DNA from 2 places in the Methylobacterium sp. 22177 genome. Region 1 is predicted to be linked to the other one. Evidence: predicted binding sites of a transcription regulator. Region 1 holds the regulator's gene; the other holds the start of a gene.
The links. The regulator LexA, encoded in region 1, represses DNA repair genes until DNA is damaged. The targets are predictions, from matches to a motif close to TGTTCNNNNTGTGTTCNG.

Region 1 (15,299 bases):
GATCGCGGCCCTGGGCTTCGCCCTGGCGCTCTGCGCCCGCCACCTCGCCCGGGCGCCCGGAGAGGCGCTGATCGCCGCCGCGCCCGGCCAGCCCCTGCCCTACGGGCACGGTCTCGCCGGCCTCGGCCTCGACCCCGGCCGCCTGCTGCTGCTGGAAGCCGGCAGCGACGCGGAGGTGTTCCGCGCCCTGGAGGCGGCCCTGCACGCGCGGGCGCTCACGGCCCTGATCGGCCTCCTGCGGGACGGGCTGCCGCTGAAGCCGGGCCGGCGCCTGCAGCTCGCCGCGGAAGGGCCCGCGCCGCCGCTGCTGCTGATCCTGCGGCCGGCGCCCGCCAGCCTGCCCAACGGGGCCGCCACCCGCTGGCGGATCGCGGCGGCGCCGGCGGCGCGGGACCGGTTCGGGACTCTGGACAGGCCGCGCTGGCGGGCGCGGCTCGACCGCTGCCGCAACGGGCGGGGCGGCGACTGGCTTGTGGAGTGGGACCATGCCGCGCATCGTCTGCATCTGCCTGAGCCACTGGCCGGTGACGCGGCTGCGGCGGGCGGGTCTCGCGCCTGAGCGCGGCCCCCTCGCGGTGGCGGCCGAAGGGTCCGGCGGGCTGCGGCTCGTGGCCCTCGACCCGGAGGCCCGCGCCCTGGGCCTCCGGGTCGGCGAGCCCCTCGGCCGGGTCCGGGCGCGGATCGGCGTCCCGCTCCAGGTCTATCCCGCCGACCCGGAAGCCGACCGGGACGCCCTGCTGCGGCTGTGCCGCTGGGCGAGCGGGTACGCGCCCCTCGTGGCGCCGTTCGGGCCGGGTGAGGCGGCGGACGGGCTCTACATCGACGTCGCCGGCGCGAGCCACCTGCGCGGCGGCGAGGCGAACCTCGTCGCGGACCTGGCCGCCCGGCTCGCGCGGAGCAGCGTCCCGGCGGCGATCGCGCTGGCCGACACGCCCGGCGGCGCCTTCGCGCTGGCGCGGCATGGCGGGGGCGGCCGGGTCGTGGTGCCGCCGGGCGGGGCCCCCGAGGCCCTGCGGGCTCTCCCCGTGGACGCCCTGCGCCTCGATCCCGGTACGGTCGCTGGGCTGAAGCGGCTCGGCCTGCGCCGGATCGGCGAACTCGACGCCCTGCCCCGGGGGCCCCTCGCCCGCCGCTTCGGCGCGGCGCTGCTCCTGCGCCTCGACCAGGCCCTGGCCCGCCGGCCCGAGCCGCTGGCGCCCCTGACGGAGGCCGCCGCCTACGCCGCCGCGCGCGGCTTCCTCGACCCGATCGGGCGGCAAGCGGACATCGTCCGGACCGTCCGGGACCTGATGGCCGAGACCGCCCCCCGGCTGGAGCGGGACGGGCTCGGCGCCTGCGCCCTGCGCCTCAGCCTGCACCGGGTCGACGGCGCCCTGCGCGTCCTCGATCTCGGCCTGTCCCGCCCCGAGCGCTGCCCGGAGCGGGTCGCGGCCCTCGTCTCCCTGCGCCTCGACCGGCTGGGCTCCGCCCTCGACGCCGGCTTCGGGTTCGAGACGGTGGCGCTCGCCGTCACGGTGACCGGTCCCATGCCGGCCCGCCAGACGGATCTCGGCGCGGCGTCCGCGGCCGACGGGGTCGGCGTCCTGGCCGATGCCCTGGCGCAGCGCCTCGGGCGGGCGCTCCTGCGGCTCGAGCCCCGGGCGAGCCACCTGCCCGAGCGGGCCGACCGGAGCCGGGTCTGGGTGGCCGGAGAGGGGCAGGGAGAGGGGCAGGGAGAGGGGCAGGGAGAGGGGCAGGGAGAGGGATCAGGTCCTGCGGGACGCGGCGCGACCGCCTCTCACGGCGGCGGTGTGCTCGATCCCGACGCTTCCCGTCCCTCACCCCGACCTTACCCCGCACGGGAGGGGGGGCCGGGTGCGCTCCTCGATCAAGGGCGGCGTTCGACCCCGATGGGGGCAACCTCCCGCACAGGGATGGAAGGGAAGGCGCGCACCCGCGCGTCCCCCTGGCCCGAAGACCTCCCGCCCCGCCCCCTGGTCATCTTCCCCCGCGGCGAGGCCGCCCTCGACGTGCTCTCGACCGTTCCGGAGGGGCCGCCCCGGCGCTTCCGCTGGCGCGCCCGGATCCACCGGGTCACCCATGCCGAGGGGCCGGAGCGGATCGCCGCCGAATGGTGGCGCGAGCCCGGCGCGGATCGCGATTACTACCGCATCGAGTGCGAGGCCGGGCACCGGCTCTGGCTCTACCGCGACGGCCCGCACGCCCCCGACCGCCCGGCCGCGTGGTACGTCCACGGGCTGTTCGCGTGACCGCGCCTCAGCTCCCGTACGCCGAGCTCGCCGTCACCACGAACTTCTCCTTCCTGCACGGCGCCGCGCACCCGCAGGAATTCGTCGCGCAGGCGGCTTCCTACGGCCTCGAGGCCATCGGCATCGCCGACCGCAACACCGTGGCCGGTGTGGTGCGCGCGCACGCGGCGGCCCGCGCCCTCGAACCGCAGGGCACCGCGATCCGGATCCTGCCGGGGGTGCGCCTCGTCACCGAGGAGGGGTTCGAGGCCGTCACCTACCCGATGGACCGCGAGGCCTGGGGCCGCCTCTGCCGGCTGCTCACCCTCGGCAACCGGCGCGTCCGCAAGGGCGATTGCCGCTTCGCCTTCGCCGAGATGCTGGAGGCCTCGGAGGGGCAGATGTTCATCGCCATGCCGCCGGCCCGGCGCCTGCCGGAGGGCTTCCGGGCCCGGCTGGAGGCGCTGGCCGCCGCGGCGCCGGGCCGGACCTTCCTCGGGGCGAGCCACACGCGCCGCGGCGACGAGCGGCGGCGCCTCGGGCTGCTCGCCGAGCTGGGCGCGGCCTCCGGCGCCCCGATGGTCGCGGTCTCGGACGCGCTCTACCACCATCCCGACAGGCGCCCGCTCCAGGACGTGGTCACCTGCATCCGCGAAGGCTGCCGGATCGAGGACGCCGGCTACCGCCTGGAGGCCAATGCCGAGCGCCACCTGAAGCCGCCGCCCGAGATGGCGCGGCTGTTCGCCGACCACCCGGAGGCGCTGGCCCGCACCGTCGAGATCGCGCAGGCCTGCGCCTTCGACTTGGCGCAGCTGCGTTACGAGTACCCGGACGAGCCCGTGCCCCCCGGGCGCACGCCGCAGGAGTACCTGGAGGAGAAGACCTGGGAGCGGGCGCGCTGGCGCTACGCCGGCGAGGTCCCGGACGCCGTCGCGGCGACGCTCCGCGAGGAGCTGCGGCTCATCGCCAAGATGGACTACGCCCGCTACTTCCTGACCCTGTTCGACGTGGTCGAGTTCGCCCGCGGCCGGGGCATCCTCTGCCAGGGCCGCGGCTCGGCGGCCAATTCCGCCGTGTGCTTCTGCCTCGGCATCACCGCGGTGGACCCGTCGAAGCACCGGCTGCTCTTCGCCCGGTTCATCTCGGAGAACCGCGGCGAGCCGCCCGACATCGACGTCGATTTCGAGCACGAGCGCCGCGAGGAGGTGATCCAGCACCTCTACGCCCGCTACGGGCGGGAGCGGGCCGCCCTCTGCGCCACGGTGATCCACTACCGCCCGCGCATGGCGATCCGCGAGGTCGGCAAGGTCCTGGGCCTGACCGAGGACGTGACCGCGGCGATCGCCGACACGGTCTGGGGCTCCTGGGGCACCGGCATGCCGGACCGGCACGTGCGCGAGGCCGGCCTCGACCCGGAGAACCCCGCGATCCGTCAGGCGCTCGACCTCGCCCACCAGCTGATCGGCTTCCCGCGCCACCTGTCGCAGCACGTCGGCGGCTTCGTGCTGACCCGCGGCCGGCTCGACGAGACCGTGCCGGTGGGCAACGGCGCCATGGCGGACCGCACCTTCATCGAGTGGGACAAGGACGACATCGACGCGATCGGGCTGATGAAGGTCGACGTGCTGGCGCTCGGCATGCTGACCTGCCTCAAGCGCGGCCTCGACTTCCTGGAGCGGGACCACGGCACCTTCTACGCGACGCTGGCCGATCTGCCGCAGGACGATCCCGCGACCTACGCGATGCTGGCGAAGGCCGATTCCGTCGGGGTGTTCCAGGTCGAGAGCCGGGCGCAGATGTCGATGCTGCCGCGCCTGAAGCCGAAGGAATTCTACGACCTCGTGGTGCAGGTCGCGATCGTGCGCCCCGGCCCGATCCAGGGCGACATGGTCCACCCCTACCTGCGGCGGCGCTCCGGGATCGACCCGGTGGAGTACCCGGCCCCGCACCCGGACCACGGCCCGGCCGACGAGCTGAAGGAGGTCCTGCAGAAGACCTACGGGGTGCCGCTGTTCCAGGAGCACGCCATGCAGATCGCCATCACGGCGGCGGGCTTCACCCCGGCCGAGGCCGACGGGTTGCGCCGTGCCATGGCGACCTTCCGCCATGTCGGCTCGATCGGCGGGTTCGCGGACAAGTTCGTGGGCGGCATGACCCGCCGGGGCTACCCGAAGGACTTCGCCGAGCGCTGCTTCGCGCAGATCCGCGGCTTCTCCACCTACGGCTTCCCGGAGAGCCACGCGGCGAGCTTCGCGCTCCTCGTCTACGCCTCGGCCTGGATGAAGTGCCGCCACCCCGACGTCTTCCTGGCGGCGATCCTCAACGCCCAGCCCATGGGCTTCTACCAGCCGGCCCAGCTGGTGCGCGACGCCCGCGCCCACGGCGTCGAGGTGCGCGGCGTCTGCGTCAACGCCAGCGACTGGGACTGCACCCTGGAGCCGGGCGGGAATCCGGCCTTGCACGCCGTGCGGATCGGCCTGCGCGCGGTGCGCGGCCTGCCCGAGGCCGCCATGCGCCGGCTCGTGCGGCTGCGCGCCAACGGCTACGCCAGCATCGAGGGCCTGCAGGCGTCCCTCGCCCTGCCCCGCAACGCCCTGGAGCGCCTGGCCGAGGCGGACGCGTTCCGCTCCCTCGGACTCGACCGGCGCGCCGCCCTCTGGATGGTCCGCACCCTGGAGGGGACCTCGGCCCGCAAGGCCGCCCGAGCCGATCCGAGCGAGCGCCGGGCCCATCTGCTGGACGCGCCGCTGCCGCTCTTCGCCTGGCACGCCGATGACGGCCTGTTCCGGCACGAGCCGGCTGTGGACCTGCCGGCCCTGGCCCCGTCCGAGGCGGTCGCCGAGGATTATTCCGCCACCGGCCTGTCCCTGCAGGGGCATCCGGTCGCCTTCTTCCGGGGGCGGCTGGCCCGGATCGGCGCGATCCCGGCCCGGGCCCATCTCGATCCGGCCCTGCCCCAGGGCGCGCGGGTCACGGTGGCGGGCCTCGTGCTGATCCGACAGCGGCCGGGCACCGCCAAGGGCGTGGTCTTCCTGACCCTGGAGGACGAGACCGGTATCGCCAACGTGATCGTCTGGAAGGCGGTGTTCGAGGCCAACCGCCGGGCCGCCATGCAGGCCCGGTTCCTCGCCGTGCGCGGCCGGATCCAGCGGGCGGACGGGGTGGTCCACCTCGTGGCGGAGGGGTTCCGCGACCTCACCGCCTCCTTACGCGACCTGCGCGAGGCCGGCATGAGGCTGCCGCCCGAGAACACGGATTTCGGCGTGCCCCCGGACCGGCGCGTGTACCGCAGCCGGGATTTCCACTGAGGCGCGCCCCTCGACAGGCCCCGCGCCGGGCGTAGAGTGCGGCGATGTCGAGCTTCGCCGTTCCGCGCCTCCTCCTCGCCGCCTGCGCGGCCCTGCCCCTCCTGGCGGAGGCCGCCCGGGCCGACAGCTGCGACGACCTCACCCGCCAGATCGCCGGCGCGATCGGCGGCCGGGTCGGCAAGCGCGCCGGCCCCAGCATCGACATCCGCGTGGCCGGCCCGATCAAGTTCGACGTCACCTGCCGGGCCGAGCCGATCGTGCAGGCGACCTCCGCCGAGCCGGCCCCCTCGGCGGCCTTCTTCCGCGACCTGTCGGTGGCCTCCGAGATCCTCGTCGGCGAGCCGGCCGCGACCGTCGAGCCGATCATCGCCAACGCCTACCGGACCGCGCTGGCGGAGCGGCGCAAGTCGTTCATCCAGCAGAACGGCTGGTCGGCCTCCTGCTACACCGACCCGGGCAGCAGCACGGTGCGCACCCTCTGCTCGGTGGGGCGCATCCCGCCGGGCTGAGGCTTACCTGAGCCGGCAGGATGCGGTCCGCGCGGCCGATCAGTACTCGATCACGCCGTCGAGCGCGTAGTGCTTCACGGTCTTCCGGTTGGCGATCAGCTCGTCCACCGTCGGCTCGCCCTTGAGGGCGCGGGCGATGGCGAGCTTCGTCGCCTCGTAGTTCGTCCGGTAGAGGTCCTTCTGGTCGAGGTTGTCGTCCTCCGCGCAGCGGGGATCGAGCCAGATCATGATGATCATGCACAGCTCGTCGAGCCCGTCCTTGGGCAGGATGCCCTCGATGATGCAGTCCACGATCGCGTCGCCGGTGGCGGCCTGGACCACGCCGCCGAGGAGTTCGACGTACTCGGCCGTGTGGATCGTGGCCTTGGTGGTCATCATTGTGGCCGGGCGCACCAGCTGGTTGAGGTCGCGCACCACGAACATCCGCGTGTGGCCCTGGACCTGCCCCATCATCGACGCGAAGGCCTGACCCACCGGACCGCGCACCGAGCCGATCAGCACCTCCGGCATGGCGTCGGTGTACTGGCCCTCGGCCGCCAGCACCGTGGCCTCGCCCGCGCGGAACCAGATCTCTTGCATGTTCGAACTCCACCTGATCGGAGCCCGCGGGAGACATCATCGGGGGCCCCGCGTCAATCGCGTCAGAGCAGGCCCACCCCGTCCAGGACGCCGACCATCGCGAAGGCGACGGTGAGGCCCGACACCGCGTAGACCAGCCACTTGTAGGCGCCCGCCACGCGCTGTCCCTCGGGCAGGGCCCGGGTGGCCAGGAGAATCAGCAGGCCGAGCGCCAGGGGAAGGAGCAGCGCGTTCATCACCTCCACGGCGATGTTGAGCGCCACGAGGTTCGGCACGAGCTGCACGGCGCCCGCCCCCGCCGCGACGGCGAGCGCGAAGGCGCCGTAGAAGGCCGGCGCCTCCCGGGGGGACTGCTCCAGGGAGTGGGGCCGGCCGGTCACGTCGCCGAACCCCCAGGCCAGCGCCAGGGCCACGACGTTGAGCGCCACGAAGGCCGCCGCGACGATGCCCACCCCGAACACCACCTGTCCGAGCCACGGCCCGAGGGCCGGCGTGAAGGCGCCCGCGAGGTCGCCGACGGTCTCCAGCCCCTTCGCGCTGCCCTGCCCGGCCTTGCCGATCGTGGCGGCGGCGGCGACGAGGATCGCGCCCATCACGCATTGCGAGATCACCGCGCCCACGAGCGTGTCGAGCCGCGAGCGCCGCGCGTGCTCCCAGCCCAGGCCCTTATCGACGATCGCCGACTGCTGGTAGAAGATCATCCACGGCATGATCACCGCGCCGATATTGGCGGCGATCAGCACCCGGAACTGACCGTCGCCCAGCGGCATGTGCCCGAAGGAGGCGACGATCTCGGACACGTTCGGCCGCGCCGCGGCGGCGAGCCCGACGAAGACCAGCTCGAACAGTCCGACCACGATCGCCACGACCTCCACGCGCCGGTAGCTCCCGGTGAGGACGAGCCCGAGGAGCAGGCAGGCCGGCAGGCCGAGGCTCACGAGCCGCGGCACCCCGAACAGGTCCCCGATGCCGGCGATGCCGGAGAATTCCGTGACGATGGCGCCGAGGCCGGCGACCACGAGGCCGCCGTACGAGATCCAGGCCCAGACCGGCCCGTACCGCTCCCGGATCAGCGCGCCGTGGCCGCGCCCGGTGGCGGTCCCGAGCCGCACCGTCAGCTCCTGGACGACGTACAGGATCGGCACCAGCAGGATCTGCAGGAGCAGCAGCGCGTAGCCCCAGCGCGCCCCGCTCTGGGCCGCCGTGATGAGGCTTCCGACATCGGTATCGGCCAGCATCACCACGAGTCCGGGGCCCGCGGCCTTGAGGTAAGCGGACAGGCGAGGCAGGGAAGCGCTGGGCACGGCTCGGGAACAGTCCCGCGCACGGGCGGTTCCGGCGGGCGCCTGCGGCGTTTTCCCGGGGCAGGCGGGAGGAGCGTGAGATGGCGGAGAGCACGGATCGGGGCTCCGGCTGGAGCCTGCAGGCGAGCGCCGTGCCCGACGGGGTGCGCCTGGAACTCGCCCTCGCCGACCTCGGCGGTGCGCCGGTGACCGCCGCGATCGTGCTCGACCGGGCGGAGGCCCGGGCCTTCGCCCGCGCCCTGCTCGCCGCCGCCGGGGACGCGGCGGAGCGGACCTTCCCGAAGCCGGGCGCCTGACGGCGCGCCGCCGGCCGGTCAGCGCACCCCGAGGCCGGGGTTGCGGCCCGGCAGGCGGGGGACCACCGTGCCGCGCTTCTCGATCGGCGCGTCGCACGCGTAGGCGAACTCGGTCTTCAGCGGATCGAACACGGTCTCGCCGGTGATCCGGCAATCCTCGCGCACGGTCTCGTCGAGATAGGCCCGGGCGGCGGTGCGGAAGCGCTTCACCCGGGTGGCGTCCGGCTCCGGATCGATCCGGACCTCGCTCAGATTGCAGCCGGTGTACTCGCGCAGGGCGTTGGAGACGATCAGCATCCGGCGCAGCTGCCGGTTGTCGTAGACCTCGTAGGGCTCCTTGCAGCCGATCGTCACGACCTGGGGGGTGAGCGCCACGTAGTTCCGCGAGATGTAGGAGAACCCGGTGGTGCAGCCGGCGAGGCCGAGGGCGGCGAGGCCGAGGGGCAGCAGAGCCGCGGGTCGTCGCATCCTCGTCATTCCAAGAGGGTCCCAGCCCGCGCCCCGGATCCGCCGCCTGCCCGGCGGGGCACCGCGGTGCATTGAAACGGCTCCGCTTGCGCCGTCAATGCGTTTCTCCGCCTTGTCCCGCGGGCGCGCCGCGGCGCGCCGAGCGTGGCGGTGCCGCTCTTGCGGAACACTTGCGGAACGTTTAACCTGTTCGTGATTTGTTTCGGAGACCGTCACGTGGCGGTCCGCCAAGCCGCGAGTCCCCCGTCGATGCTCACGCGCAAGCAGCTGGACCTCCTGCGATTTATCCAGAGCCGGATGCAGGAATGCGGCGTCCCGCCGTCGTTCGACGAGATGAAGGATGCCCTCGACCTCAAGTCGAAATCCGGCATCCACCGGCTGATCACGGCGCTGGAGGAGCGCGGCTTTCTCCGGCGCCTGCCGAATCGGGCGCGCGCCATCGAGGTGATCCGCATCCCCGAGAGCCTGACGCAGGCCGCGCCGGCGCCCCAGACCCCCGCCGAGCCGCGCCGCTTCACGCCGAGCGTGGTCGAGGGCGGCAAGTCCAAGCAGCCGCCGGCCCCGGCGAGCACGCGGATGATCGAAGAGTCCGGCCGGGCCATCTCGATCCCCGTCATGGGCCGGATCGCGGCCGGTACGCCCGTCTCGGCGATCCAGAACCAGAGCCACGCCATCACCCTGTCGCCGGACTTCGTGGCCGGCGGCGAGCACTACGCCCTCGAGGTGCGCGGCGACTCGATGGTCGAGGCCGGGATCCTGGACGGCGACCTCGTGGTCATCCGCAAGCAGGACACCGCCAATACCGGCGACATCATCGTGGCGCTGATCGACGACGAGGAGGCGACGCTCAAGCGCCTGCGCCGCCGCGGCTCCTCGATCGCCCTGGAGGCCGCCAACCCGGCCTACGAGACCCGCGTGCTCGGGCCCGACCGGGTCCGGATCCAGGGCCGCCTCGTCAGCCTCGTCCGCCGCTACTGAAGCGGCTCGGCCGGCGCGTCGCCGGGAGCGAGGTCTCCGCCCGGCGCGGCGGCCCCGTCCTCCGCGGCGCGGTCGCCCGGCTCCGCGGTGACCGGCCGCGGCGGTCCCGGATCGCGTCCCGGATCGCGTCCCGGGGCCGGCCGCCAGGGCACGGCGCGCCCGTCGTCCCGGGCGAAGCGCGCGGCGAAGCCGTCGCCGTCGGTCCGGAGGGCCACGGCCCCGCGGGCGGCGAGGACTTGCCGATCGATCACCAGGGGGCCCGTGCAGGTCGGCGGCGCCGCGAGGAAGGTGATCAGCACCGCGGCGCGGGCGCAGTCCTCCGGGAAGGCCCGCCTGTCCCGGACGAGGGCGACCGCCCGCCCGTCCGGCAGCCGGGCGGTGCAGCCGAGCCGGTCGCAGCGCCCGCTGCCCGACCGGACGATGAGCGCCGCGGGCCGCCGCCCGTCACCGTCCGCCTTCAGCCACTGCTCGAGGACGAAGCCGGAGGGGCTTCCGAGGGCCGCGAGCCGCCCGTCCGGACCCCGCACCGCCGCTCCCGCGCCCTGCCGGTCGACGTAGAGGTCGTAGCGGTCGGGCCGGGCCGCGAGGCCGAGGCCGAGCAGGACCGGCGGCACGGCGAGCCAGCGCAGGCGGGAGGCCGGCAGCGTCGCCAGCAGCAGGCCCGCGGTCAGCAGGGTCAGCGCCGCGGCGCCGAAGGCCGGCAGCACCAGGCTCGCCCGCTCGAACCCGGCGATCCAGTCCGAGATCGCCAGCATGCCGGCCACCGCCCGCCCCATCAGCCACCAGACCGGCCGGTCGAGGGCGAAGGGATAGGCGAGGCAGCCGATCACCGCGGCGGGCATCACCGCCAGGGAGACGAGCGGCAGAGTCAGGGCGTTGCCGACGAGCCCGAAGGGCTGGACCGTCTGGAAGTGGTAGGTGGCGAAGGGCGCGGTCGCGACCTGCGCCACAAGGGTCGTGGCCAGGGTCCCGGTGACCGCCGAGAGGCCGGTGCCGACGAGGCGGCCGATCCGCCCGGCCCCGGGGCGCACGAACAGCCGCCCGTCGATCAGCCGGGCGCAGGCGATCAGCCCGGCCACGGCGCCGAAGGACATCTGGAAGCTCGGGCCGAGCAGGCCCTCCGGCTCCCGGGCCAGGGCGATCAGCGCCGCGAGGGCGAGGTTGCGCATCGACAGGGCCGGCCGGTCCACCAGGATCGCGCCCAGCATGATCAGGGTCATGATCAGCGAGCGCTCGGCCGCGATGTCCCAGCCCGAGAAGGCGCAGTAGGCGGTGACGCCGACCATGGCGAAGCCGGCCGCGATCTTCTTGATCGGCCAGAGGAGCGCGCAGAGCGGCACCGTGGCGAGGACCGCCCGCACCAGCCAGAACACCACGCCGGCGGCCAGCACCATGTGGAGGCCCGAGATCGACACCACGTGGTAGATGCCCGCGGCGCGGAGCGCGTCGTTGGTCGCCGGTCCGATGAGGCCGCGCTTGCCGGTCACCAGGGCCGCCGCCACCGCGCCCGCCTGGCCGCCGGCGGCCTCCGCGATCCGGCGCGTGAGCCCGTTGCGGGCCGCGTCCAGTGCCGCGGCGAGCCGCAGGCCCAGCGGCGGCGGCTCGGACGGCGCCCGGACGGTGACCGCGCCGACCAGCGAGCCCACCGCGCCGATCCCCTGGAAGTAGGCGTCCCGGGCGAAGTCGTAGCCGCCGGGCCGGGCCGCCTCCGGGGGCGGCAGCAGCCGCGCCGTGGCGGCGACGACGTCCCCGGGGCGCGGGATCGGCGTCTTGCGGAACGAGACCCGCACCCGGGCGGGCCGCGCCTCGGGCGCGAGGCCGGCGAAGCTCTCCACCCGGATCACCAGCCGGGCGCCGACCTCGCGCTCGTCCAGGGCCTCGACCGTTCCGACGAGCGGACCGATCGTGGTGCGCGTCAGGATCGGCGCGGCGACCTGCGTGACCCGCCAGGTCGCCGCCGCGAAGCCGAGGAGCGCGGCCGCCACCGCGAGCGCCGCCGCCAGGGCCGCCGGCCGCGCGCCGAGGACGGGAACCGGCGCCAGCGCGAAGGCGGCCGCGATCAGGGGCGCGGCCAGGCTCGGCGCGCCGTCGGCCGCCGCGAAGTAGACCAGGATCCCGCCGCCGAAGGCCACTGCCAGCCAGGGGAACAGCCGGCGCTGCTCGGCCTCGCGGGCGAGACCGGCGGCGACCCAGCCGCGGAGCGCCGGTAGGGCGGGCGGGAGGGCTCGGACGCGCGGGCCGATCAGCGCCACCGCGCCGCCCGCCCGCCTCGCGCCGATCCGCCGCATCGCCGCCGCCCCGCTCCGCGCGACCTGTCGTCGGGGCCGAGCGATTCTGCGGGCGATTCTTAACGCATCCGCCGGCCCGTGCTACAGCCGGCTCTTCGTGCTACGGGCGCCCTGTCGAGCCCCTCGCCGCTCCGCCGCCCCTTCGCCGTCCGTCGCGCTCCGTCCGCGACCAGCCCCGGAACATACCGGACCGATGTCCTCAGCCGTCGTCACGCGCTTCGCCCCCTCGCCCACCGGCTACCTGCACATCGGCGGGGCCCGCACGGCTTTGTTCAACTGGCTCTACGCCCGCCACACCGGCGGGAAGATGCTGCTGCGCATCGAGGATACCGACCGGGAGCGCTCCACCAAGGGCGCGATCGACGCGATCCTCGACGGCCTGTCCTGGCTCGGCCTCGACTGGGACGGCGACGTGGTCTTCCAGTTCGCCCGCGCCGAGCGCCACCGCGCCGTGGCCGAGGAGCTGCTGGCCGCGGGCCGCGCCTATCACTGCTACGCCACCGCCGAGGAACTCGCGCAGATGCGCGAGACCGCCCGCGCGGAGGGGCGCGCCCCGCGCTACGACGGCCGCTGGCGCGACCGCGACCCGTCCGAGGCGCCCGCCGGGGGCAAGCCGGTGATCCGCCTGCGCGCGCCGATCGAGGGCGAGACCGTCGTCGAGGACGCCGTCCAGGGCCGGGTCACCTGGGCCAACAAGGACCTCGACGACCTCGTCCTGCTGCGCTCGGACGGGACGCCGACCTACATGCTCGCCGTCGTGGTCGACGACCACGACATGGGCGTCACGCAGATCATCCGCGGCGACGACCACCTCACCAACGCGGCGCGCCAGAGCCAGATCTTCTCCGCCCTGGGCTGGGACATCCCCCGGATGGCCCATATCCCGCTGATCCACGGGGCGGACGGGGCCAAGCTCTCGAAGCGCCACGGCGCGCTCGGCGTCGAGGCCTATCGCGATCTCGGCTACCTGCCGGCGGCCCTGCGCAACTACCTCGTGCGACTGGGCTGGAGCCACGGCGACCAGGAGGTCTTCTCCACGGACGAGATGATCGCGGCCTTCGACCTCGGGGCGGTCGGTCGCTCCGCGGCGCGGTTCGACTTCGCCAAGCTCGCCAACCTCAACGGCCTCTACATCCGCACCAGCGCCGATGCCGATCTCGTCGCGGCGATCGAGACCATCCTTCCGAATGTCGGGCCGGAGCGCGGCCTGTCGGCGCCGCTGCAGCCCGACCTCAAGGACAAGCTGATCCAAGCCATGCCAGGCCTGAAGGAGCGGGCCAAGACGCTGATCGAGCTCCTCGACAGCGCCTACTACCTCTACGCCCAGCGGCCCCTGGCACTGGACGACAAGGCCCGCGCCCTCCTCTCCGACGAGGGGCGCGGCCGCCTCGCCGGCGTGCGGCCGTTGCTCGAGGCGCTGCCCGACTGGAGCGCGGCCTCCACCGAGGGCGCGGTGCGCCAGTACGCGGAATCGGCCGGCTGCAAGCTCGGACAGGTCGCCCAGCCCCTGCGCGCGGCGCTGACCGGCCGCACCACCTCCCCGCCCCTGTTCGACGTGATGGCGGTGCTCGGCCGGGAGGAAACCCTGGCGCGCCTCGGGGATCAGGCGCCGCAGGGCTGAGACTGCCGCGCGCGGACCGGGAACTGCGGGCCCCGGCCCGGATTGCGTTGGGTGGAATTCAGTTGGCGGAATTCGCTTGGCGTCGGGGGCGGGTTGTCACCGACCCCGTTGCTGCTGCACTGCCGTTTGGGTAACCCATGGCTGTGAGCACCCGCAGCATAATGCGTGTGCTCAGGCCCCCGGGACCGACTCGGGCAGCCCGAGGCCGGCATCCGCCACGTCGCCAGAGAAGGGTCCACGATCCATGAGCGCACCCAGCACCATCACCGTGGACGGCAAGTCGATCGAACTGCCGGTGAAATCCGGCACGATCGGGCCGGACGTGATCGATATCGGCAAGCTCTACGCCCAGACCGGCGCCTTCACCTTCGACCCGGGCTTCACCTCGACGGCCTCCTGCGAGTCGAAGATCACCTACATCGACGGCGACGAGGGCGTGCTGCTGTACCGCGGCTACCCGATCGAGCAGCTCGCCGAGAAGGGCGACTTCCTCGAGACCTGCTACCTGATGCTGTTCGGCGCCCTGCCGACCGCCGCCCAGCGGGCCGATTTCGAGTACCGGGTCACGCGCCACACCATGGTGCACGACCAGATGAACCGGTTCTTCACCGGCTTCCGCCGCGACGCGCACCCGATGGCCGTCATGGTCGCCTCGGTGGGCGCCCTCTCGGCCTTCTACCACGACTCCACCGACATCACGGACGAGAGCCAGCGGCTGATCGCGTCGATCCGCATGATCGCCAAGATGCCGACGCTCGCCGCGATGGCCTACAAGTACTCGATCGGTCAGCCGTTCGTGTATCCGAAGAACGACCTCGACTACACGTCGAACTTCCTGCGCATGTGCTACGCGGTGCCGTGCGAGGAGTACGAGGTGAACCCGGTCTTCGCCCGCGCGCTCGACAAGATCTTCATCCTGCACGCCGACCACGAGCAGAACGCCTCGACCTCGACGGTGCGGCTCGCCGGCTCTTCGGGCGCCAATCCCTTCGCCTGCATCGCGGCCGGCATCGCCTGCCTGTGGGGCCCGGCCCATGGCGGCGCCAACGAGGCGGCGCTGAAGATGCTGATGGAGATCGGCACTCCGGAGAACGTCGGCAAGTACGTCGCCAAGGCCAAGGACAAGAACGACCCGTTCCGCCTGATGGGCTTCGGCCACCGGGTCTACAAGAACTACGACCCGCGCGCCCGGATCATGCAGAGCACCACCCACCAGGTGCTGAAGGAGCTCGGGAAGACCGACGATCCGCTGCTGCACGTCGCCATGGAGCTGGAGCAGATCGCCCTCAAGGACGAGTACTTCATCGAGAAGAAGCTCTACCCGAACATCGATTTCTACTCGGGCATCACCCTCAAGGCGATGGGCTTCCCGACCGACATGTTCACCGTGCTGTTCGCCGTGGCCCGCACGGTCGGCTGGATCGCCCAGTGGGCCGAGATGATCGAGGACCCGTCGCAGAAGATCGGCCGTCCGCGCCAGCTCTACGTCGGTCCGACCCAGCGCGACTACGTGCCGGTCGACCAGCGCGGCTGAGGCGGGATCACCTGTCCGGAGACGCGACCAGCGGGGCGGCCGAGAGGCCGCCCTTCGTGTTTGCGGAGGCGATCGAGCTCTGCCTGCCCGTCCGGCCGCCCTACGACTGGGGGGCGATCCGCGCCTTCCTGGCCAAGCGGGCGATCCCGGGCGTCGAGGCGACGGATCCCGCGGCGGCCTACGCGC
Region 2 (15,299 bases), on a different contig from region 1:
GAGCTTTGGCCGCCAAGCCGCCCTCGATCGCTCGACGACCCCGAGGAACTTGCGGTTCGTCGACAGCGAGACGCCGTAGGAGATGCCGACATACGCCGCCACGACGGCGTAGAGCCAGGCGAACCCCGCACCGCCGGCACCGCCTTTCGCACCGTCGACGGCGAGCCGAACGACCAGGACCCCGATCGCGACCGCCACGTCGCGCCAGACGGCGGCGGACAGGTCGCGGGACTGCTGGAGGAGCTTCTGCACCTCGTCTGACAGCGTCTTTCGCAGGTCGGCGAGGGCCTTGAGCGTGTCCTTGCTGCCCGCGCGCAGGTGCGCCTTGTACAGCAGCCGAGCCGAATCGAGGGCCGGGCCGACGCGCTTCGGCAAGCCTGCCCGGAAGCCTTCCCCCGCGGTCCATTCCCGCGACAGCTCGGCCGACAGGAAGGTGTGCCGCACCTCGACGTCGGTCCCCTCCAGGTACACCCAGGCCGCCGCGGCCTGCTGCGCGTCGATGGCGTCCGCGCCCACGTCGGCGCCGGCAATCCCGAGCACCAGCTTCCGCGGGGGCTGGCCGGCAAGGAGGACCATCGCCGCGCCGCCGTCCCGGTAGAGCTCGTTCGGGAGCGACAACGCGATCATTTGCCCGGCGGCCTCCCGCCACGCGGCCGACGCCGGCCCCTCGATCCGGGTGGATGCCGCCACGTACGGATCGATCCGTGGCGGCGCCATCAGCTCGGGGGACTGGCTGCGGACGACCCGCCGCGGTCCCGGCTCGGACCGCGTCTCCGGCGGCGCATCGCCCGCGGGGGCATCGGTCCAGGCCTCGACGAGGTGCCCGCGCGTCCGGAACCCGTCCGCCGCCGCGAGGAACGCCAGGCGCACCACGCGGACGCGGCAGGCGCGGTCGGCGTCGAGAAGCAGCGAGCGCCAGCCTTCGGGCGTGAACAGGTGCTCGGCCCCACGCCGGGTCGCGTAGGTCAGCGTCAGGCGAGCGCGGTCGCCGTCCGGGACCTCGCGCGGCGCCACGACGTCGTCCGAGGCGTCGAGGCAATCGAGGGTCAGCCACGGCGCGTCCGCATCGGCGACGGCCTGCCACGCCGCGAGCGCCTCGCGCGACAGCGTGCCGGCGACGGTCAGCCGACCGGCATCCTCGTTGACGACGAAGTCCGGCGCGCGCCGGCTCGCCTCAACGGCGGCGTGAACGGTCTTCGGTGTCGACATCGTCCCTCAGGATGCCCGCCGTCAGGATCTCGATCCGCTTGCGCCCATCCGGCATGTCCGTCTCGGTCGGCCGGTGCGCCTCGTCGAACAGCACCATCACGCCCTCCTGGGTCTCCAGAACGCGCTTACGGGGCTTCTGCACGCGCTCGGGATCGATCTCGAACGATTCCTCCGCCAACCCCCGGTCCCGCAGCTCACGCTCCATGGTCCCGCGGATCGGCGCGTTCTCCGGAAGGGCGCCGAACAGCGCCGCCAAGAGCGGCTCGCGGTCCTCGGGATCGTACTGCCGACCGCCTTGCCGCAGGACGTCGTAGAGCCGGTTGACGCCCCCGGCCTGCATGTCCGCGGACAGCTCGACCTTGTGCTTCTTGTAGGCCGCCTTCACGGCCTCGACGAACTTGCCGGACAGGTCGCCCGGCTGGTTGACCCGACGCGCGTTGAGGAAGCCCTCGAAATACTCGGAGATGTGCGTCCGCTTGCTGCGGTCGCGGACCATGACGTGCCCCCCGCCGCCGGGCGCCAGCCGCACGAGAGCGATCTTCTGCATGGCCTCGGGCTTCTTCACGAAAGCCTCTTGCAGCCGCTCCAACTGCGGCTGCGCGGCGCCGAGGAAATACCGGATCACCTCGTCGTGGTCGTACTTCACCAAGGCGTAGATCGGGACGTCCGCACCGACGTCGAGCTCCAACACGAGGAACGCCCCGTTGCTCGTCCCGGTGCGGTGCCGCGTGTGGAAGTCGCGTGCCAAGGCCTGCGTGCCGGCGGTGAAGTCGCCTCCGCCGGCAATACCGCGTAACGCGGCCTCGACGGCCGAACCCTCGCGGAACGCGAAGAGGTTACCCGACAAGGCCGAGCGCACGCGTCCGACGAAGAAGGCCGGTTCCTGGGGAGGGGCGATCTCGGGCAACAAGGTCGGCTCCTCCAGATCCTTGCCGACCACGTGGAAGATCATGCGCCTGATCGACAGGGCATCCTTCTCCGCATCGGTCAAAAAACTCATCTCGCTCCCTTGGGCCGCGCAACCACTTCGGAACCAGCATAGCGGCGGATGCGAGCGATCGCCGCCAAGGTTGCCGACCTAAGGTCGTTTTCCCGCCGCGAATCTCCGGATCGGGCTTGTTCTCCTTATGTTCTCATGGCCTCCGCTCGATTGCAATGCGTTCCGCAAGCCGGCCGGCGATAACGGCTTACGGGGAGCGCGGCGCCCGACGGGGCGAAGGCGGCCACGGTCGGGATCAACGGTCGGCAAGCCGCGGACGGGCGTCGGTTCGTGACTTGCGAGCCGGGCTGGCACGCTGGGGCGACCCGATGCGCCCATGACGGATGTGACCATGGCCGATCTTTCCGACCTTAGACAGCTGCGGCCTGCCCGCGAACCGGCGGAGATCGATGGCGGGCTCCACGAGCCCTTTCCCGAGCCGCAGCGCTTTACCAGCTTCCTCCCCCGCCAACGCGGTGTCCTCGCGCCGGCGGTCGGTCCCCTGTCCGATGCGACCGTCGTGCACGGCTTGGCGGTCAGCGGTGCCGGCTGGTTGAACCGGGACGGCCGCATCCTCGCCAACGGATCGGGAGCGGCCCTGGACGCCATGCGCCAACTCCCGGAGGCGGCAGCCGTCTTCGCGGCGTGGGACGAGGCCGTGGCGGAATGCGAGGCCGCCTACAGGACGCAGTACGCGGAGGAGCTGGCCGCTCACGAGGCGCGGGGAGGTACGAAGGCGAGCTTCCGGTTCGATGACGGGCACTTCAGCACCTTCGATCCCGAAGGCGAGGCCCGGGCGGCCATCGGGAGGCTGGGCTGGATCGCGCTGGACCTCCGGAGAAACCGGGGGGTGAGGGAGGTCGCCTGCGAGCCTCCGCGCGACGGGCTCCCTCGGTTCGAGGGGCATCTCGCGGCCCTGGCGAGGGCGCTCGATTGCCGCGTGGTGTCCTCGATCCACGCGCCGGAGCCGATCGTGCTGATCGATGCCACGGGTCGGCGGGTCGCCACCCCGGCCACGCCGTTGGCCGGACCTCGGAAGGAAGACCCCGCCCTGCCGCTCCTGAACCAGATCCCGGGGTTCAGGTCGTACGATCCGGCGACGGGCGCGATCGAGATCGAGGGATGGGGCCGAACCGTGCTGCTGCCGGGCGTGCGCCCCGACGAGGCGGAGCCGGCGCCGTCCCCCGGGCCTTGAGGAGGAGCCGGAGGCGGTCGTCGGGCTCGCTCCGGCGGACGAAGCCGCGGCGGGCACGACGCTTAACCATCAACGCAGCGGGAGGACCGCGGAAGGTCCCCGTGGATCGTAGCGTCAAGGTTTCCTAACGGGACGGCGCTCATCTGGAAGCCGACGACCTCATGGCGAGGCGTCGGAAGATGGATGGCTCCGTGGCCGGGTCAAACGCGCTCCCCAACCCCCGCCGGCTCGCGGAGGCGTCCCGTTTTCCCTGGGCGTCGGATCCCCGGGACACGCCGGCGGACCGATGGCTGGCGGCATCGCATTTCGCCCCCGTGGAAGCTCGGACCAGCCCGGAACAGGTGTCCGCCGAGGTATCGGCTAGCCTTGAGCGTGCCGCGACGCTGACCGCGCGGGCAAAGGCGCCCCTCGATCGCGAGGACGAGGCCGAGGCCCGAAGGCGCGCATCCCTTCACCTGCTCGCCGCCGAACTGCGCCGCGAGGCCGGGGCCTGGGACCTGTGCGTCGAGAACTACGATGCCCTGACGCGACATTACCTCACGCGCCAGGACCTGAGGGCAGCCGGGGCCTACCTCCGCAAGTTGATGTTCGTCTCCGAACGGTCGCCCCGCTCGCCCGAGCGCATGGAAGCATGCCTGTTGGCGGCGTCGGTCCATCTCGCCTTCCGTCAACCCGCCCCGGCCAACGCCGCGGCCTCGGAAGCCGCCCACGTGGCGGCCCGCTCATCCGACCCGGCCGGCCTCGAACGCGCGGCCGACCTGTTTCGGCGGATCGGCGAGCTCGGCGCGGAGGATCCGGTGAGGAGCCTGACCGCCGGATGCGCGTGCGGCGGGCCGGGCACCTATATCGCGTGCTGCGGAGCGGTGGCTGGGGAAGTCCCGGCCGAGTTCCAGGTTCGCGTCGTCGGCCCCGCCGCCGCTCCGACTGAATCGCAAGCCAACCCCTGGCTCGCGCCGGGGCGGACGGGCATCGACGTCGTGCTGGGTCACCCGGGTGCCGCGGGCGAGTGCCTCAACTGGGTCGCCGTCCGGGTCGAGGGTGGACGCCAGAGCCTGATCACGCTTCCCAACTGGTCCGGGCGGGCGATGCGGGCCGCCAGGACCGCCCTGGCGATGTCCCTGGAGGATCCTGATGGGACCGAGGGGCCTTCCTCGGCCGTCCTCCAGGTCGCCTGCGGCCTTGAGGCGTTCATGAACGCGATCGGCTACTTCGTCGCCAGGTCGCGCAAGGAGCGCTGGGAAGGCAGCGATCTCCCCGCCTCCGTTCTCACGATCGACAAGGACCATTTTCGCCCCGGGCCCCTCTCGCAGCGATGGGAGACCGTCGCGAACGCCTTGCTCGGACCGGAATGGGCCAAGGCGGCGCGCCTGGAGGACATGAGGAGGCTGATGCAGCTTCGGAATGCCCTGGTCCATTTCGGCAGCCAGAACGAGGAGCAACTCGTCCCGGCCCGGAAGGAGGAGCACGAGCTGCTGGAGCGCTTCCGAGGCCTGGTGCCCTTCCGCGCGGCACCCCGGCCCTGGGTCGACAGGCTCCTGACCCCCGAGCTCGCGGAATGGTCGATCGTGCTCGGAGAGGGGCTGATCGCCTCCTTCAGGATGGCGTGGCACCAGCGCCAGGAGGCGGAGCTGGACGCGTCGCTCCGCGCGGAGCTCGCGGAAGCCTGACGCCCTCCCGGTCCCCGACATCCGTCCGATCGTCTCGGAGGCCCGACACCCGGTCGGGCGGCATCGCCGGGCGGGGCCCGGGTTCGGCCTGGCCCAACCGGGCCTGGCCGCCGCCCGGCTCACCTCGACGTCGAGTGCCGCCCGCGCCATGCCTTCGAGCCCGGCCCGGCCCGGCCATGCCCGTGCCCCGGCTGATTCCGTGCGGCCTCAGCCTTCGCCGCAACGCCCGGCCGACGTGCCAGTAGGACACGAACACCCGGACCTCCGGCTTGCCGGGCCTCGGGATGCATGCCTCCCGAACCCTGTTTGGCCCGATCCCCCAGGGGCCTAGGCCGGATCGGCCTCGGCAAGGGCGGGCCTCTTGCTACGGCCCATGGTCGGGAACGTGCCGCGGGAGAAGGCCCCGTCCATCCCGGCCACGAAGTACCAGCCCTGCTCGGCGCGGCCGGCCATCTTCTTGCGGAGGGTCCGTTTCGTCAGCGGCTCGCGGTGCCCGGCCGCCCCGCGCACCGTGGCCCGCTTGAGCAAGGGCAGGATCTCCGCCGCGCTCATCGCGCCGTCCGTCGGCAGGATCTCGAACACCTCGCGCATCACGCGATCCCAGAACTCCTCCGCGCGGACCTTCTCCTGTCGCTCCTCCAACCCTTCTACCCGCTCGCGCAGCCGGGCCGCCTCGGCCTCCGCCACGTCGAGCCGCGCCAGTGCCTCCTCCAGGAGCTCGTCCCCGGCCCGGGCCCGCGCCGCCAGCTTGTCCCGCTCCACCAGGAGTGCCGCTGCGGCCTCTGCCCCGGCCGCCTCCCACATCTCGGCCGCCGCCTTGCCCAGGACCGCCTGCAGGCGCTCCGGGAGACCCGCCGGCACCAGCCGCGGGCGGTAGGCCCTCTCCGCCTTCCAGTCCCTGAGAAGCGGCCCCACGTCCCGGAAAGAGCCCCCGCGCGCCGGCCCCGCCTTCAGCGCGGCGATCACGGTCCGCAGCGAGACCCGCCCGCCATCCGCCAGTACCTTCCTGGCGGCCCAATCGACCTGCTCCCGCGTCGGCATCCGGCACTTCCTGGGGATAAGGCCCCGACCATCGCCCGGACACGGTTAAGAAAACGCATTCTTCGCGGTAGCGGTAACACGATAGCGCTACCGCAACCCGCTCCCGTCGGAGTCGCGCGCCGTGCCGCCCGCGACCGCTCCGGATGCGAGCCTGTCCCTTCGAAAAGGTCCTCCGATGAAACGCGCGAGCCCGCCCCGATCCCGCTGAAACCCGGAGCCCGCGATCGCGAGCCTCCGCAACCGGAGGCTTCCATGCCCAAGACCCACTTTGTCGCGGACACGCACTGGCATCACCAAGCCGTCCTCGGACCGCGCCTCGGCCTGAATCGCCCCTTCGCCACGATCGAGGAGCACGACGAGGCCCTCATCGCGAACTGGAACGCCGCCGTCGGGTCCGAAGACACCGTCTGGCACCTCGGCGACTTCTGTTACCGCTGCCCCGAGGACCGCGCCCGCTCGATCTTCGCCCGCCTGAACGGCCGTCGGCGCTATCTCGTCCGCGGCAACCACGACAAGATCGGCGCGCGCCTGCCCTGGGACGGCGTCTTCGACGTTGCCCGCGTCCTCGTCGCGCTTCACGACGGTACCGTCCAGGGCATCTGGTGCAGCCACTACGCCCACCGCGTCTGGCCTCGCCAGCACCGCGGCGACCTCCACCTCTATGGCCACTCCCACGGCACGCTCCCCGGCACCGCCACGAGCACAGACGCCGGCGTCGACTGCTTCGACTTCCGCCCGGTGACCCTCTCCGAGATCCGCGTCCGCCTTGCCGAGAACGCCGCTCGCGAGGGAGGCACGCGATGACGGCCGACCTCGCTCATCGCCTATGGGTCTTCAGCGACCTGCACCAGGAATGGCCCGAGAACGCCTGGGATCCGGTCGCGCACGCGCCGCCGGCTGGCTTCGACGTGGCCGTCGTCGCGGGCGACGTCCACACGCCGCTGACCCGCGCCCTCGACTGGCTGGCCGAGCGACTGCCCGGCGTGCCGGTCGTCTACGTGGCGGGCAACCACGATTATTGGTGGGATCGCGGCGAGGAGCGCTACACCCTCGCCGACCAGATGGCCCGCGGCCACGAGCTCGCCGCCCGCCACGGCATCCACCTCCTCATGGACGACGCGGTCACGATCGGCGGCACCCGTTTCGCGGGCGGCACGCTCTGGACCGATTTTCGCCTCGGCGCGACCAGCCTCACCCACGGCATGCGCTCCGCACAAGGGCGCGAGGGCATGGTCGACTACCGCCGGATCCGCACCGGCCCGCGCTCGCGCGACCGCGTCGAGCCCGAGGAGATCCTCACCCTGCACCGACGCACCCGCGCCTTCCTCGACGTCACCCTCTCCACCCCGCACGAGGGTCCGACCGTGGTCGTCACCCACCACGCCCCGCACCCGGCGAGCCTTCCGGACCCGCTCGGTCATCTCCGCTGGTGCGATGCCTCGGACATGCGCGACCTTATCCACGTCCGCGGCCCCGACCTGTGGATCCACGGTCACGTCCACCACGTCGTCGACTACACGGTCGGACCGACCCGGATTGTCTGCAACCCGCGCGGCCACGCCGACGAGTCCACCGGTTTCGATCCGGCCAAGGTCATCATGTTTGCATATGAGACCGCCGGATGAGGCTCTAGAGGTGGCCGGAGTCCAGCCCCGGATGCACGGGTCATATCTCGTAGAGGGCAACCACCATCGAATCTCGGACGGCGCTTCTTATATTATGAAGCCTGCTGTAGGGTCTCAGGAGGGAGCAAAGGCACCCTGGGCCGGTTCAACCAAGGGAGACGACGACATGAAGCGTTCCGATCTCGTCGACGTTGCCGTGCCGATGGCCGCCTTCTTCGAGCAGGAAGACGAAGCTCGTCCCCAGGAGGCCTTGAAGCGTCGTCAGGACGCCGCGCGTCAGCTCCTGAGGCAGGGCTTCTCCCCGCAGGAGGTCGAGGCGCTCTACGGCAAGGTGTTGCCGGAGGAGGCCGGGCAGCGCCAGGCCCCGCGTGCGGATGCCGAGGCCTACGCCCCCGTACCCTTGGCGGCGTTCCTGCGCAGGTAGGTCTGAAGCCGCGCGACAGCCGCGGCGTCCTCCCGGTGAAGGTAGCCGTACCAAGACGCCTCCGTCTCCGCGAGCAGCGACCAAGGAAGCTTGACCTTGTCGGGAGGCGTCCGCGCCGAGGTCACCTTGCCCTCGACCTCGACCAGTCGCCAAAGCATCGTCGGTTCGTGGTCCTCGTCCAAGATCCTCAACAGTGCGGACTTCTTGACCGGCGGCAGTTCCCCCCACCCGATCTGCTCCAAGCGGTCCTTGATCGGTTGCCGCAGACGATCCGGCTTGTCCTTCTCCGCCCAGGTCTTCGGCGACAACAGGAAGCCGGCCCGGGCCCAGACATAAGCTCCGTCCCAGGCGGCCAGGAGTTCAAGCTGGTCGAACTCGATCCGGAGGAGAAGGCGATAGGCATTGCCCAGCAGGGTGCTACCGACCTTCAATCCCTTGTACCCATCCTGGACGGTCGTCTTGTCGAGATGGATCACCTTCTCGTCGAACAGTAGGGATCGCCCAGACACGAATGCCTCGACCCCATTGTCGTAGGCCCTAGTGATGAGCCGGATCTCCTCGGGGCCCGGGCCGATCTGAAATTCGAAGGTGCGATCGAAGCCCGTCCCGCCTGTCAGGGCCTCCGCGAGCTCACGCGGGTAGAGATCGTACGCCCCGAGCTTGTCGTGCCACCACTGCATCGCCGCGTCATCGAGCGGTGTCTTGAAGGAGATGGTGCCGCCAAGGTCGAACCGGGCCCGGATGGCCTCGTCGAGCGGCGAGGGAATGCTCCCGTACGGCGGCGTCATCGGTCCCCCTGTCATGGCTCGTTCTTGCGGCGTCGCCGGCTCCGAGCCAAGCGTAAAGATGATCGGCCTAGACGGCGAAGCACGGGGCCCCGTCCCAAGCGGCCGGTCCCGTTTCCGACCGCATACTCTGCCCGAGGCCCCCATGATCGGTCGCTCGAACGCCACGTGGCGCGATATGTCGGCCCATGTCGTGCACATGGTTCGGGGCTCGTCGCCCGCCGCGGCCTACGGCAACATCATCTCGATCCTCGCCGATGGCCGGCTTGAGGCGCGCTCGCCCTTCGGAGCGGCGCGGGCCGGCGCACCCGACGTCGTCTCGCAGCACTGCGTCTGCTTCTCCGAGATCCCGGTGGATCAACTCGGCCGCGTCATCGCGCGCCGCCTGCCGCCCGACCGCTCCGCTTGGCATGGCATCGCCTTCACCAAGGCCTTCCTCGTCGAACGGCGCGGCGGCCCGATCATGTACGCCTACGACGGCACGCCCCAGGCCGAGGCCGTCCAGCGCATGATGCGCGAGGCCCGCGACAGCCCGGACCCGGCAAGCCATCCGATCTGGGACCTCGCGCCGTTCGTCGACCTTCCCGGAGGGGGCGGCTCATACTTCTTCGAGTGGGAGCGCGAGTGGCGCCACGTCGGCGACCTCCGCTTCTCCCCCGAGGACGTCGCCTTCCTCGTCATGCCGGAGGAGTTCCACGAGGCCGCCTGGGGGTTCTTCGAAGACGCGCGACGCGAGCACGTCGGTCCGGCCTACTTCTGTCCCTACCTCGACGCGAGCTGGCCGCGCGAGCGGTGGCTGCGGGAGCTGCGCCGGGGCAAGACGGCACCGGGCAGGGGCCGCGCGTGAAACCCCGCCGCCACGCTGCGACCGAATCGCCTAACATCGCGCCGGGCGACAGTCCTCCCCTCGACCGATGCCGGCCTGCAACAGCCTCAGGTTGCCGGTGGACCGTGGCCCCGCGCACCTGGGCGTCGCCAGCCCAGCCGTGCAAGATCGATCGGCCAGGCGGGGAAACGACGTGTTCGCACTCAATAAGAAAGCTTTGTCGCACTACGTCGGCGGCGAGTGCCAGCGCCGGCTGCGCCTCGACCTCTACGAGAACGACGCCGCACGCGAGAATGCCGGTGCCCCGATTAAGGATCCGGGCAGGCCGGGACTGGCGCTCCTGGCGCGTCAGGGTCGAACCTTCGAGCGTCGGGTCTTCCACGATCTCGCCAGCGTGTTCGCCGATCGCGTCATCCGCGGCGCGGACCTGCCGACGGAGGAGGACGGCGAGCGCGCCTTCGCGGAGATCCTCCTGGCGGATCATATCGACCGCTGCTCCGATCATCGCTTCCTGATCGAGGCGGCCTACCCGATCAGCGACACCTTCTTCCGCGCCCACGGCCTCGAAGATCTCAAGGCCGGCACCACCCGACCCAAGCGGAGCGGCCAGATCTCGTCCGGCCACGTCCGCCCGGACATCCTTCATGTCGTCCCGGCCGACGGACGGGCCCGCGAGGCGATCACGATCGGCGGCGAGATCGAGCCCGTCACCCCGGGCGATCCCCGCCTCGGCTTGCGGATCATCGACGTGAAGCTGTCGGGCGAGCCGTCGCCTGCCCACTTCGCCGAGCTCGCCTTCTACGGAATGGTCCTCGCGGCCTGGCTGGTGGAGACGGGCCGATCCAACCGCTTCGTCGTGCTGAAGGACGCCGCCATCTGGCCGGGCAAGCACCAAGCCTCGGAAATCCTGCGGCTCGAAGCGCGTGACAACCAACTCGGCATCGTCGGACGGGATCTCACCCGTTACCTCGAAGCGCTCGGGCAGGACCTCGAAACCCTTCCCGCCGAGGTCGTGCTCGGCCGGGTCCGCAGGTTCCTTGCCGTGGATCTCCGCGAGGTGCTCTCGGCCGAGCACTGGCACGAGCTGCCCTGGCACGTCGACACCGGCTGCTCCGGCTGCGACTTCCTGGGCTACGATTGGAAGAGCAACGCCGAGGACGGGCCCAAGATCAAGCGCGCGGCGCGGCGGGAGCGGTACTGCTGGAACCAGGCCGAGGCCCTGGGGCATCTGAGCCGGATCATCGGCCTGACCCGAGGCGCCTGCGGCAAGCTCAAGGGCCGGGCGATCGAGAGCATCGCGGACCTCGCGGCCCTCGACCCCCGCGACCCGGCCTTCGACGACCACCAGAAACTGATGGCGACCCGCACCCTGGTACGCGCCCGGTCCGAGGCCCTCTCCAGGAAGATCCCGGCCGAGATCCCGCCCCGCGCCGGCACGTCCTCCGTCATCCCGGCCTGGAGCCACATCAAGGTCGCCCTGACGGCCGATTTCGACGTCGGCAGCGGCCTCACCTTCGCCCTCGGCTACCAGCTCATCGTAAACACGCCCAAGGAGAGGACGGGGCCGGCCAAGGACGGCGACGGGCGCTTCAAGTTCGAGGGCAAGCGCCTCAAGGCCCGCGTCATCCTCGTCCGCCGGCAGTCCCAGGAGGCCGAGCAGGGCGTCGTCAAGTTGTTCATGACGCATCTCGTGCGCGAGTTGCGGGAGGCCGCCGACGGGATCGAGGCCGCCTATACTAGGCTGGGGGCCGGCAAGAAGGAGCAGGGCCGCAAGGCCGACCTGCAGATCTATCTCTGGGACAGGCTGACCTTCGATCACGTCTGCCGCGTCACGGGCCGCCACCTCACGTCCCTGATCGCGCCCGACCTGAAGGACAAGGACGAGAAGGCCCCCACGGCTCCCATGGCCTGGCTGTTCCCGGCCGAGCAGCTGATCCAGGACGCCGACTTCACCTCGGTGAACTCGCCGATCACCATCCTGTCCGACGCGATCCAGGCGATGCTCGCGGCGGACGTCCCCCATCACTACTCGCTGATCGGGATCGCGAACGCCTACCGCTCCGGGCGGCTCGACGCGTATCGGGCCGAACGCGGCCTGGAAGGTCTTCCCTTCCGCCTGCACTCCTTCTTCCTCGACCCGCTGTCCGATCAGATCCCGTCCGAGCGCGGCCACGAGGTCTGGGCCGAGACCTCGCCCTTCGAGGACGAGGATCCCCAGACCTACGAGGAGAGCCTCAAGCGGGCCGTCCGCATCCGGCTCGATGCGATCCATGCCGTCGCCGATCGCCTCGTGGACGACTTGAAGGGTGACCTCTCCGCCAGCGCGCCGAGCGTCAAGTCGATCCTAGAGCAGACGAAACCCCTCGGCGCCGTCGCGCAGGACTTCGAGATCCTCTACCAGCACGCCCGCCTCATAGCCGCTGCCGCGCGGATGAAGAACGACCTGCTGATGGCGCTGCCGCCGCATCAGCGAGAGGCGACCTTCGAGAGCGCCAGGCTCCACGAGCGCCTCGAAGGGGCCGCGCGGGCCGAGGCGCTCGCCACCCACGGCCTCGCCCACGAGGACGCAAATCCCGACGTCCTCGTCTTCCGGATGTCGCCGCGCTCGACGCAGTCGAAGATCGAGAAGGGCGACTTCCTGACGACCCTGCTGCCGGAGAAGTCGCTCAACCTTCAGCACCGCAGCCTCGCCTCGCTCAAGGCGAAGTTCCCCGCCTACGAGCGGATCGCGCCCGCCGAGGATTCCGACTTCCACGTCACGCTGCGCGACGCCTGCAAGGTTGGGGTCGAGGTCTTCGACCGCCTGTCCCGCGTCGTCGTCCTGCGGGCCGGCGGGCAGATGCGGCCCCTCGTCCAGGCCGGGATCCTCGACTTCGCGGTGGGACGCCGATCCGACGGCGAGGTCGATTACGCGGTCCTCGACCCCCTCGTCGTGGACTTCTTCGTCGGCCACCGGCTGAGACCGGTCCTGAAGGCGATCCGGGCACCGGCGCTCTCGGCCGAACGGCCGCTGTTCCGCGACAAGTCCCTGACGCGGCTGAACCTCACAAAGCCGCGCCTCCTCAAGGAGGATCCGCCGATCACGCGCTTCATCTGGGACGCCGACGCCCTCGCGACGGAAGGCTCCGGCCGGTCGAGCGCCCCGGGCCTCGCGCGGGTCGATCCGGACGGGACCCGGCTGACGCCGCGCCAGCGCGACGCCATGGTCGCCTCGATCGAGAACCGCCTCTGCCTTCTCTGGGGGCCGCCCGGCACCGGCAAGACCTTCACCGTCGTCGCGATCATCCGCGGGCTGCTCGCCGACGCGGCGGAGCGCGGCACCGGCCTGCGCCTGGCCATCACCGGCCCGACCTGGGTCTCCATCGAGACGGTGGCCAAGAAGCTGCCGCCGATCCTGAGGGAGCTCGGCTTCGACGACCCGCCCCTGGTGCGGCTCGCCTCCGGCCGATCCGATCCCGGGGCCATCCCGCCCGAACTGCGGGATTACGTCCTGCGCACCGACGACACCGAATCGATGGACATGTTGCGCGAGCGCCTGAACGATCGCGCCTCCGTCACCATCGTCGCCTCGACGGCCCACCAGCTGAACGCGCTCGCGTCGCACAAGGTGGCCGGCAACGGCACCAGGACGCCGATGCTGGGCCTGTTCGACTTCATGCTCGTCGACGAGGCGTCGCAGTTGCCCGTCTCCCAGGCCGTGGTGGCCTTCGCCACCCTCGACGAGAGGGCCGGGATCACGGTCGTCGGCGACGACCTGCAGATGCCCCCGATCCAGGAGGTCGAGCCCCCCGACGGGGCGAGCCACCTCGTCGGGTCGATCTACGACTTCTATCGGCACTACCGCCGGGGCGAGCGCCGTCCGGAACCGGAGGAGCCCCCGGCCATCGCCAGGATCATGCTCGACCGGAGCTACCGCTCGAACGCCGAGATCGTCGACTTCGTCCGGCTCGCCGGCTACCGCTCCGATCTCGGCTCGAACGACCCCGGCCTCCGGATCCGGTTGAACAAGCCCTTGCCCGAGGGGCGGCCGGCTGACTGGCCGGAGGACCTGCACTGGCACGGGCACCTCGCCCGCATCCTCGATCCGGAGGAGCCCCTCGTCGCGGTGATCCACCCCGACCCGTATTCGAGCCAGCGCAACGACAACGAGGCCGACCTCGTGGCCGGCCTCGTCCGGTCGATGATGGGCCGCCTCGCCGAACCCAACCTGGAGATCACATACTCCGCGGCGGAACTCTTCACGTACGGCGTCGGCGTGGTCACGCCCCATCGGGCCCAGCAGGCCGCGATCGTCGATCGGCTCTCGCGCCTCCTCCCGAAGCCTGCCGACCGCGCCGCGATGATGGCATCGGTCGACACGGTCGAGCGCTTCCAGGGTCAGGAACGCGACGTGATGATCGCAAGCTTCGGCCTCGGCGACCGCGACCAGATCGGCGCCGAGGAGGAGTTCCTCTACAGCCTCAACCGCTTCAACGTCATCGCCTCGCGGGCCAAGGCCAAGCTCATCGTCATCATGTCGCGCCGCCTCGTCGACCACCTGCCGCGCGATCCCCAGGTGCTTCGCGCCTCCCGGCTCCTGAAGCACTTCGCCGATGGATACTTGCCGCGGGTCGTGCCAGCCTCGATCCCGGGCCTCGGGGCGTGCGAGATCAAGTTGCGATGACGGGGGGACTGCCGGAGCGATCCCTGCTCGACGCCGGGATCCTGCCGGTCGGCGAGATCGCGCGGATGGCCACGCGCGAGAGCGTCCGGCCGCGCGACGCCTACCAGGCGCACAAGTGGTTCGCCCGCCGCCTGGCGGCGACCGCGCGCTCCCTGCTCGTCGCCGCCAGCACGCCGGCCGGCGGGAACTTCTGGTCGGCCTATTACGGCGAGGCCGACTGCGCCGGCCTGCGCGTGCTCGACCCCTTCATGGGCGGCGGCGTCATGCTGCTGGAAGCCTCGCGCCTCGGCGCCGACGTCCACGGGGTCGACGTGGAGCCGGTCGCCGCCGCGGTCTCGGACTTCCAGGGCCGCCTCGCGCGCCTGCCCGACCTCGGTCCCGCCCTCGACGGGCTGATCGCGACCGTCGGTGCCGAGCTCGCGCCGTTCTATGCCGCCCGCGACGAGGCCGGCACGGAGGAGCGCCTCCTCCACGCCTTCTGGGTCCAGCGGGTCACCTGCGGCGGCTGCGGCCACGGCTTCGAGGCCCATCCGAGCTTCCGGCTTGCCTGGAACGACGCCGCGCGCAGGCAATGGGTCGCCTGCCGCGGCTGCAGCCGGGTGCAGGAGGTCTCGACCGCCCGGGCCACCATCCGTTGCGAGTGCGGCACCACCACCAAGGCGCGCGAGGGCAACCTCGACGCAGGCACCGCCGTCTGCCCGTGCTGCGGCCACCGCGAGCGCCTGATCGACCTCTCCGCCCGGACCGGTCGGCCCCCGGAGTTTCGCCTGTTCGCCGTCGAGACGATCCCGGCCGGGCCCGAGCGACGCTTCGTGGGTGGGGACCGGCGCATCCGCACGGCCTCGGAGCACGATCGCGAGATCCATGCCGCGGCCGAGGCGCGCC

Region 2: a site for LexA is predicted at 2,327-2,344, ahead of ACTJK8_RS16115 (nucleoid-associated protein). Genes of this name have one in related genera too.

The regions. Positions count from the first base shown of each region.
Region 1 is NZ_JBQEPK010000004.1:151,590-166,888, reverse strand. It holds gene ACTJK8_RS06910 (ImuA family protein) at 1-559, shown strand, start outside; gene ACTJK8_RS06905 (Y-family DNA polymerase) at 486-2,249, shown strand; gene ACTJK8_RS06900 (error-prone DNA polymerase) at 2,246-5,536, shown strand; gene ACTJK8_RS06895 (hypothetical protein) at 5,581-6,045, shown strand; gene fae (formaldehyde-activating enzyme) at 6,085-6,624, opposite strand; gene ACTJK8_RS06885 (NRAMP family divalent metal transporter) at 6,687-7,928, opposite strand; gene ACTJK8_RS06880 (hypothetical protein) at 8,009-8,224, shown strand; gene ACTJK8_RS06875 (hypothetical protein) at 8,243-8,692, opposite strand; gene lexA (transcriptional repressor LexA) at 8,942-9,670, shown strand; gene ACTJK8_RS06865 (ComEC/Rec2 family competence protein) at 9,664-11,958, opposite strand; gene gltX (glutamate--tRNA ligase) at 12,152-13,579, shown strand; gene gltA (citrate synthase) at 13,824-15,113, shown strand; gene ACTJK8_RS06850 (DNA-3-methyladenine glycosylase family protein) at 15,170-15,299, shown strand, end outside.
Region 2 is NZ_JBQEPK010000016.1:33,714-49,012, reverse strand. It holds gene ACTJK8_RS16120 (hypothetical protein) at 1-1,209, opposite strand, end outside; gene ACTJK8_RS16115 (nucleoid-associated protein) at 1,175-2,209, opposite strand; gene ACTJK8_RS16110 (hypothetical protein) at 2,541-3,383, shown strand; gene ACTJK8_RS16105 (hypothetical protein) at 3,725-5,050, shown strand; gene ACTJK8_RS16100 (DNA-binding protein) at 5,378-6,091, opposite strand; gene ACTJK8_RS16095 (metallophosphoesterase family protein) at 6,344-6,895, shown strand; gene ACTJK8_RS16090 (metallophosphoesterase) at 6,892-7,716, shown strand; gene ACTJK8_RS16085 (hypothetical protein) at 7,883-8,140, shown strand; gene ACTJK8_RS16080 (hypothetical protein) at 8,101-8,928, opposite strand; gene ACTJK8_RS16075 (hypothetical protein) at 9,071-9,772, shown strand; gene ACTJK8_RS16070 (AAA domain-containing protein) at 9,945-14,414, shown strand; gene ACTJK8_RS16065 (hypothetical protein) at 14,411-15,299, shown strand, end outside.